Regions from separate parts of the Salipaludibacillus sp. HK11 genome, predicted to be linked through region 2. Evidence: a T-box and tRNA genes for the amino acid it is inferred to sense, from the RefSeq annotation. Region 2 holds a T-box; the other holds one or more tRNA genes.
What was found. The T-box of region 2 lies ahead of serS (serine--tRNA ligase). A T-box ahead of a tRNA ligase gene usually reads a tRNA of that ligase, here a tRNA-Ser.
Positions count from the first base shown of each region.

Region 1: it has a tRNA-Ser gene. The T-box ahead of serS (serine--tRNA ligase) is inferred to sense a tRNA for this amino acid. The anticodon was not compared.

Region 1 is NZ_CP181045.1:5,142,179-5,146,585, forward strand. It holds gene ACM26V_RS24435 (Na/Pi cotransporter family protein) at 141-1,739, shown strand; tRNA gene ACM26V_RS24440 (tRNA-Met) at 1,878-1,954, shown strand; tRNA gene ACM26V_RS24445 (tRNA-Ile) at 1,977-2,053, shown strand; tRNA gene ACM26V_RS24450 (tRNA-Ser) at 2,070-2,162, shown strand; gene ACM26V_RS24455 (iron-sulfur cluster biosynthesis family protein) at 2,323-2,673, shown strand; gene ACM26V_RS24460 (superoxide dismutase) at 2,922-3,530, shown strand; gene ACM26V_RS24465 (MFS transporter) at 3,923-4,407, shown strand, end outside.
Region 2 is NZ_CP181045.1:3,794,977-3,799,383, forward strand. It holds gene pdxS (pyridoxal 5'-phosphate synthase lyase subunit PdxS) at 72-959, shown strand; gene pdxT (pyridoxal 5'-phosphate synthase glutaminase subunit PdxT) at 1,024-1,608, shown strand; T-box leader at 1,652-1,880, shown strand; gene serS (serine--tRNA ligase) at 1,983-3,260, shown strand; gene ACM26V_RS17815 (YeeE/YedE family protein) at 3,419-4,407, opposite strand, start outside.

The sequences.
Region 1 (4,407 bases), 1.3 Mb from region 2:
AACTTAACACAATCTTTACAATTCATTAACAAATAATTAATAATAACAAAGTACGATGAAGAACGGTGATACATATAAGAGAATAATGACGAAAGCTGGGGGATGAGGTTTTGGAATTAGAGTTAAGAGACCTATTGTTCATGTTTATTGGTGGACTTGCCATCTTTTTATTTGGAATTAAATATTTAGGTGATGGTCTTCAAAAAGTTGCAGGAGATAAGTTAAGAGATATATTAGATAAGTTTACGAGTAACCCCGTTATGGGTGTGATAGCAGGTCTCGTAGTTACTATTCTATTACAGACAAGCACTGGCACCACGGTTCTTGCTATAGGGCTAGTTAATGCAGGTTTCATGACACTCCGTCAATCTATAGGTGTTATTATGGGGGCTAATATTGGAACAACTGTTACCGCGTTTATAATCGGATTGAAAATTTCAGATTATGCTTTACCTATTATCGCGATAGGGACTTTTTTGATTTTCTTCTTGAAAAATAAAAAAGCAAATAATTTTGGGCAAGTGTTTTTTGGTTTTGGAGCACTCTTCTATGGTCTAAATTTAATGGGGGATGGCCTTCGTCCTTTAAGAGATCTACAAGCTTTCGCTGACTTGACAGTTAGCATGAGTGAAAATCCTATTCTTGGAGTTGTAATAGGTGTTATTTTTACTGTAAGTGTACAAAGTTCAACAGCAGCAATTGGATTATTGCAGCAATTATTCGCTCAAGGTACAATTGGTTTAGATGCGGCATTGCCAGTATTATTTGGAGATAACATTGGTACGACTATTACAGCTGTATTGGCTTCGTTAGGAGCTTCTATTGCTGCAAAAAGGGCTGCTTTATCCCATGTTATTTTTAATTTAATTGGCACAGCCATCGTGTTGGTAGTAATTCACCCTTACATTTCCATGATGGTCTACTTACAGGAGCGAATGTCTCTAAATCCAGAGATGACAATTGCTGTTGCTCACGGGATTTTTAACGTGTCCAATGTGCTAATACAGCTACCTTTTGTCGCGCTATTGGCGGTTGTAGTTACAAAGTTTATCCCTGGTACTGAAACGGTTATTGGGTACAAAGCGCAACACTTAGATCCGGTTTTGATTTCGCAATCTTCTTCGATTGCTTTAGGTCAAGCCAAAAAAGAAACGTTGCGAATGGCAGAACTGTCCAGGCAAGGTCTTGTTGAAGCATCACAATTTGTTGAAACAAAACATAAGCGACATGCAGAATTAGCTTACCAATTTGAAGATGCAGTGAATAACCTTGATAGAAAAATTACCGACTACCTAGTGAAAATTTCGACAAACTCACTAACAGCAGAAGATTCTAGGTTACATTCAATGTTGATGGATACTGTCAGAGATATTGAACGTGTTGGTGATCATATGGAAAATGTTATCGAATTGACTGAGTATCAAATAACAAACAAAGTGAAAATGTCAGAGTTAGCTATGCAAGACTTGCGAGAAATGTTTGCATTAACGATAGAAACATTAGAAGAAGCCGAAAAAGCATTAGAAAATGGCGATATTCTTGCAGCTCGATCAGTCGTTATCAAGGAAGATCGGATCGACAAAATGGAGCGTCAACTTCGAAAAAAACATATTATGAGATTAAATGAGGGGAACTGTGAAGCTTCTGCTGGGATAGTATTCGTTGATATGATAAGTAATTTAGAAAGAATTGGAGACCATTCAGTTAATATTGCAGAGGCAGTACTAGATGAAGAATAATATCATTACCATATTAATGTGTTGGAGTGAGATTTTTTCCTCTTAAGCGCGTTAATATTTAATACTAAAATAATGTATTGACATAATTTATTTATTCATGGTAAGATGTTCATTGTCTGATTAACCAAACAAATTAATGGCGGTGTAGCTCAGCTGGCTAGAGCGTACGGTTCATACCCGTGAGGTCGGGGGTTCGATCCCCTCCGCCGCTACCATGATAAATCATGTTCTCTTTAAGGACCCTTAGCTCAGTTGGTTAGAGCTGACGGCTCATAACCGTCCGGTCGTAGGTTCGAGTCCTACAGGGTCCACCATTTTTAAAGTTAATAAGGAGGAATACCCAAGTCTGGCTGAAGGGATTGGTCTTGAAAACCAACAGGGGTGTCAAAGCCCGCGGGGGTTCGAATCCCTCTTCCTCCTCCATTTAACAATTAACCACTCATTGGCATTTATGCTAGTGAGTTTTTTTATTGATATTTTAAGTAGCAGTTATTCGTTTTATATTTTCTTTAAGCAATTAATTTGTTTATATTGGTGAGAGCCATCATAATTATAAGAAATGATCTCGTTAGGAGGGTGTTAAGTGAAAATTAAAATAACAGATACGGCTAAACAAATAATAATAGAGCAAGCTTCAGATACTAATAGTCATATTTTAGTTTTACAATATGATACTGATGGTTGCGGGTGTGTCGTTAACGGAGTAAGTAATCTTGTTGAAATCACTGAAGACAAGCTTACAGGCGAAGAATTATTAATAGAGACTGAACCAAAACCGTTTCGAGTTGCAATTCAAAAGAGGGTAGAATGGGTTTATGATAATGAATTAATAATTGATTTTTCAGACTCAGCAAATATGCTCCAATTAAAAAGTCCAAATCAAATGATCAACCCAAGAATGACGTTTAATCCATTACAAAAAACAGAAGTGTAATACGACAATAGATTAAAATAGTTTTTCCTAACTTTTTAAATGGATTATCAGAATAAATGAAATTATCTATCTTTCTTTTGAAATTGGAGGTTTATCGTTTGTAAGCAAAGGGAATATTTGATAATGTAAAAAGTATAAAAGGATAACCCATTTCTCATGTTGGAAAAGGTAGTGTCTTTGTGGGATGATTTTCTTGTTATAAGAGAAACATCAATTCCTACATACAATTAATCAAGGAGGAGATATGAATGTCATTTTCTTTACCCGAACTACCATACGCACACGACGCATTAGCACCACACATTGATGAAGAGACAATGAAAATTCATCATGGTAAGCACCATAACACGTATATAACGAAGCTGAACGGTGCTCTTGAAGGTCATAGTGATCTTGAGGGGAAAAGTTTAGAAGAATTATTAACGAACCTAGATGGTTTACCTGAGAGCGTTCGAGGTCCTGTACGCAATAATGGTGGAGGTCACTTTAACCACACATTATTTTGGGAAATCATGTCTCCAGACGGTGGCGGATCACCAACAGGTGAACTAGCCGCAGCTATTGATAAAACTTTTGGTAGCTTTGACAAATTTAAAGAAGAATTTAAAAATGCTGCTCTAACTCGATTCGGTTCTGGTTGGGCATGGCTAGCAGTAAATAACGGGGAGCTTGAAGTAACAAGCACACCAAACCAAGATACTCCAATTATGGAAGGTAAGACTGGTATTCTAGGTGTAGATGTTTGGGAGCATGCTTACTATTTAAAGTACCAAAATAAGCGTCCTGATTATGTTGATGCTTTTTTCAATGTAATTAACTGGGATGAAGTTGCTAAACGTTACGCAGCAGCAAAATAATAATTTTATTGTGCCACAAAACCAATTTGGTTTTGTGGCACTTTTGTTGATAAGTAAAATTGAAAGAACCGCTAAAGAATATTAAAATACATATTTTGATATAAGAACCTTGATTAATGTGGTTACAGAAAAATCATAATCAAGTAATCTAGGAAAGAAAGCATAAACTTACTTAGGAAGCTAGCGAAAGAAGATATGCTGAATAGCGCATACCTTATCTTCTTTTAAAAAAACTCCCCTCCTAACTTGCTCATTAAATCACAATAAAAATATCCACTTCTTCCAATTTGAAGTATTTGCTGAGACTTCTCTCCTAATGGAAGAATTAATGGAATATCCTTTTGTTCTAGTGACAAACTAGATTGAGTGTGAGTAAAAGGAGCGTTGGTTGGATGGGAAAATGGGTTAAAGCTTTGGTAGGAGATATAGAATTAAATAGAGATATTGAATTACTATTAGTTATTGGTGGGCTATATGCGTTAAGTATTGCCTTGTCGAATACATTTGTTAACGTTTATTTATGGAAGCAATCAGAGGATTTTATGAAGTTGGCTATTTACAATCTGTTTATTGTCATCATGCAACCTTTGACTTTTATTCTTGCCGGAATGTGGGCAAAAAAAATTGACAGGGTAATTGTTCTTCGTCTTGGTGTAATATTTTTGTCAATATTTTATTTGACAGTACTGACGCTTGGAGAGTCAGCTGGTAAATACATTATATTATTAGGAATATTGTTGGGTATAGGATATGGATTTTATTGGCTGTCTTTCAACGTATTAACATTTGAAATAACAGAACCTGAAACAAGGGACTTCTTTAATGGATTTTTAGGACTTCTTACTTCATTTGGAGGTATGGTAGGGCCATTTTTTGC
Region 2 (4,407 bases):
TGAATGCTTTGGTATGAAAAACATCTTTATCTACCAAAATAAAGCGTAATAAATAAAGGGGGATCATCATCATGGAAAAACATGTAGGAACGGATCGCGTAAAAAGAGGTATGGCAGAAATGCAAAAAGGTGGCGTCATCATGGATGTGGTGAACGCAGAGCAAGCAAAAATTGCTGAAGAGGCTGGTGCTGTAGCGGTTATGGCACTTGAACGTGTACCATCCGATATTCGCGCAGAAGGTGGAGTAGCCCGTATGGCTGATCCATCAATTGTCGAGGAAGTCCAAAATGCTGTGTCGATCCCAGTCATGGCCAAAGCACGTATTGGTCATATCGTTGAAGCTCGTATTTTAGAATCGCTTGGTGTCGATTACATTGATGAGAGTGAAGTATTAACTCCAGCAGATGAAGTGTACCACTTGAACAAGCGTGACTATACAGTACCTTTTGTTTGTGGTGCTAAAGACCTTGGAGAAGCGACTCGTCGTATCGGTGAAGGGGCTTCTATGCTTCGTACGAAAGGTGAACCAGGGACTGGAAATATTGTTGAAGCGGTTCGTCATCAGCGACTTATCCAAGGACAAATTAATAAAGTTATTAGCATGTCTGAGGACGAGCTTATGACTGAAGCAAAGAATTTAGGAGCGCCTTACGAAGTATTGCTTGATATTAAGCGAAACGGTCGACTACCAGTTGTAAACTTCGCCGCAGGTGGGATCGCAACTCCAGCAGATGCTGCCTTAATGATGCAATTAGGTTCTGATGGTGTCTTTGTAGGATCAGGTATTTTTAAGTCAGAAAATCCAGGGAAGTTTGCGAAAGCAATTGTTGAAGCAACAACACACTATCAAGACTATGACTTGATTGCTAAGCTATCTAAAAATTTAGGACCAGCGATGAAAGGTATTGAAATATCTTCCATTGAACAAAAGGATCGTATGCAAGAGCGTGGATGGTAAATTTTAAGTTTTTCTTCCGATAAATGACCCAATAAGAATGGTTTGACGAAAGAGGTGAGACATCATGATCAACATTGGTGTGTTGGCGTTACAAGGCGCCGTAAGAGAGCATGTAAAAGCATTACAAGCGCCTGATGTCCATGTAACAATCGTAAAAAAAGCGGAGCAGTTAGATCATATAGATGGTCTTGTTTTTCCGGGTGGAGAAAGTACAACGATGCGCCGGTTAATTAATCTATATGGATTTTTTGAACCGTTAAAGGCGTTTGCTAAAAACGGTAAACCAGTTTTTGGGACATGCGCTGGTGCAATCTTAATGGCTAACGAAATCGTTGGACAAACAGAACCGCATTTATCCGTGATGGATATGACAGTCGAACGAAATGCCTTTGGCCGTCAGCGGGAAAGTTTTGAAGCACGATTAAATATGAACCGGATTGGTGAAGATATAGAGGCAGTATTTATACGTGCGCCAATTATCAATAAGGTTGGTCCATCTGTAGACGTATTAGCTACGTATGATGGAGATATTGTTGCAGCCCAGCAAGGACCATTTTTAGCTTGCTCATTTCACCCTGAATTAACAGATGATTACCGAATGCATCAATATTTTGTGAAAATGGTTCGAGAGCCAGCATTACATGCTTGATTTTTTATAAAAAATTCGGTATGTTAAGAATACAAATTTTAATATTTTTGCGAAGATAGGAACTAGTATCGATAATTGTTTTCTTTAGAGAGCCAGTGGCTGCTGTAAACTGGTGGAAACGACTCGTGAATCCATCCTTGAGCAAATCAGTTGAACTCGGAATGTAAAGTAGACTGGTTCGGATCTTAACCGTTAATAAGAATAAGGTGGAAATGAGAGAATGTTGGCTCATTTTAACCAGGGTGGCAACGCGGGTAACTCTCGTCCCTGAATGACTCATTCAGGGACGGGAGTTTTTTTATATGTAGGACCAAGACTCCTATTATTATGCTTTTTCTAGTTATTTTTTCCAAAACCTAAAGGAGGTTTATTAGATGTTAGATGTAAAATTGTTACGAAATCAATTTGATGAAGTTAAAGGGAAGTTAGCGGAACGTAATGAGGATATTTCAGCTCTAGACCAGTTCGGGGCGTTAGACGAAAAACGTAGGGAAACGATTCAAGAAGTAGAAGAGTTAAAAAGCCGTCGTAATAAGGTTTCCCAGGAAATATCTCAGATGAAGCGAGAGAAAAAGGATGCAAGTTCTGTTATTGAAGAGATGCAGCAAGTGTCTGGAGCAATTAAGAAACTTGATGAGAGTTTGCGAGAAGTTGATGAAGAATTGAATCATCTTTTATTAACAATCCCGAATATCCCTCATGAAAGTGCTCCTGTTGGTGCTGATGAAGAAGATAACGAAGAAGTACGTACATGGGGAGATATCCGAAGCTTTTCTTTTCAAGAAAAAGCACATTGGGATCTCGCCACAGAGCTTGATATCTTGGATTTCGAACGAGCATCTAAAGTTACAGGAAGCCGTTTTGTATTTTATAAAGGGCTGGGTGCTCGATTGGAACGGGCATTAATAAACTTTATGATGGATTTGCACGAAGACAAACATGGATATATGGAAGTGATGCCACCGTACATAGTCAACCGTGACAGTATGACAGGTACGGGGCAGTTACCTAAATTTGAAGAGGATGCATTTAAAATACATGAAGAAGATTATTTTCTTATTCCTACTGCCGAAGTACCAGTGACGAACATGCACCGAGATGAGATTATGCCGATTGAAGACTTACCAAAGGCTTATACGGCTTATAGTGCTTGTTTCCGTTCTGAAGCGGGATCTGCTGGTCGTGATACAAGAGGACTGATCCGTCAGCACCAGTTTAATAAAGTTGAGCTTGTCCGCTTCGTAAAACCTGAAGACTCTTATGAACAGTTGGAACTATTAACGTCACAGGCGGAAAAAGTTCTCCAACTTCTTAAATTACCGTATCGTGTCTTGAATATGTGCACAGGAGATTTAGGTTTCACTGCTGCGAAAAAATATGATATAGAAGTTTGGATCCCGAGTAACGGAACGTATCGAGAAATTTCTTCTTGTAGTAACTTTGAATCTTTTCAGGCAAGGCGTGCAAATATTCGATTTAAACGAGATATAAAAGCAAAAGCTGAGTATGTTCATACTCTTAATGGATCTGGTCTTGCGATTGGACGTACGGTTGCAGCTATCTTAGAAAACTATCAACAAGAAGATGGTTCTATTGAAATACCTGAAGTACTTCGTCCATATATGGGCGGAAAAGATACAATTAAAAAATAGAAATTAGTAGCCCCTTCGTCTTTGTGAAGGGGTTTTATTTCCGTTTAGCTACAAAAATTAAATGTATTGGTCACCGATTGGAAGAGTTGAAAAATCCGAAGCACAGTATTTTTCACAAAGCTGTCTTTCTTTTACACAGATTTATAAAAAAAGTGATTTTAATTTTTTGATTGAACGCGTCTAAAATCAAATCTTTTTTCAAGGTAATAAGCAACATAAACACCAGTAATGGCAAAGATAGCCCATATCCATGCATGAAGACTGAATGAAGCTATACCACTAAAATAAGCACCAACGTTTGCACCAAATGCAAGTGTAGCCCCGTAGCCCATCAAGGTACCACCTATTAGTGCAATCAGGCAGATGCGAAAAGAAATTTTCGCAAAGCGGATCAAACCACCAAGAGTAAGGGTGATAAATGTACCAATGATGACTCCGAAGTTCAGGACACTAGTAGAACTCTCAAATACTGATGAGTGAAGCGACTGAAAGTCTTCTTGTGCTCCCCAGTAACCCCACGTATTAACATCAAGGCCGAAGAACATCGCGATTTTTGAGCCCCAAAGACTAAATGCGGCGGTAAGTACCCATGGTTCTCCACGAATAAGGAGTGTGAGGGCATTCAAAGCTGCAAGGATTAAGGCACCGATCCATAGAGGCCAGAACCCAAAAAGAATTTGCCTCCAATTTGTACCTGAAGGCATAGATGGCAGCGCAGGTGGTCTTTTCTTTTTTTTGTACAAATAGCTCCCAAAAGCAATGAAAGCGAAGACAGAGTTTTGCAACACCGAAGCTCCAGAATAACCAAGAGGGGAATCAGTAGCCAGTGAGAAAGGCGAAGCAGAAGGAAGGGTTTCATTCCAAAACCCAAAGTGTGCGGCTCCCAATGTAGCGCCCACAGTAAATCCAAACAGCGTAAAGATCATTGCTGTCCTTCCACCTTCGACTTTATATAAAGATGCTGGGGCTAGGCCACTACCTACTTCCATACCAAATCCAAAAAGAAACGAACCAACAATAAGTCCAAAACTAATCGGTGACAAAGCTGGAGCAGGAAAAGATCCAAAAAAACCTAGTTCAAAGATAAAAATTGGTGCAAAAAAAGTAGCTGAAGCCCCAAGCATGAGCATATGGCCGCGAAGCATTT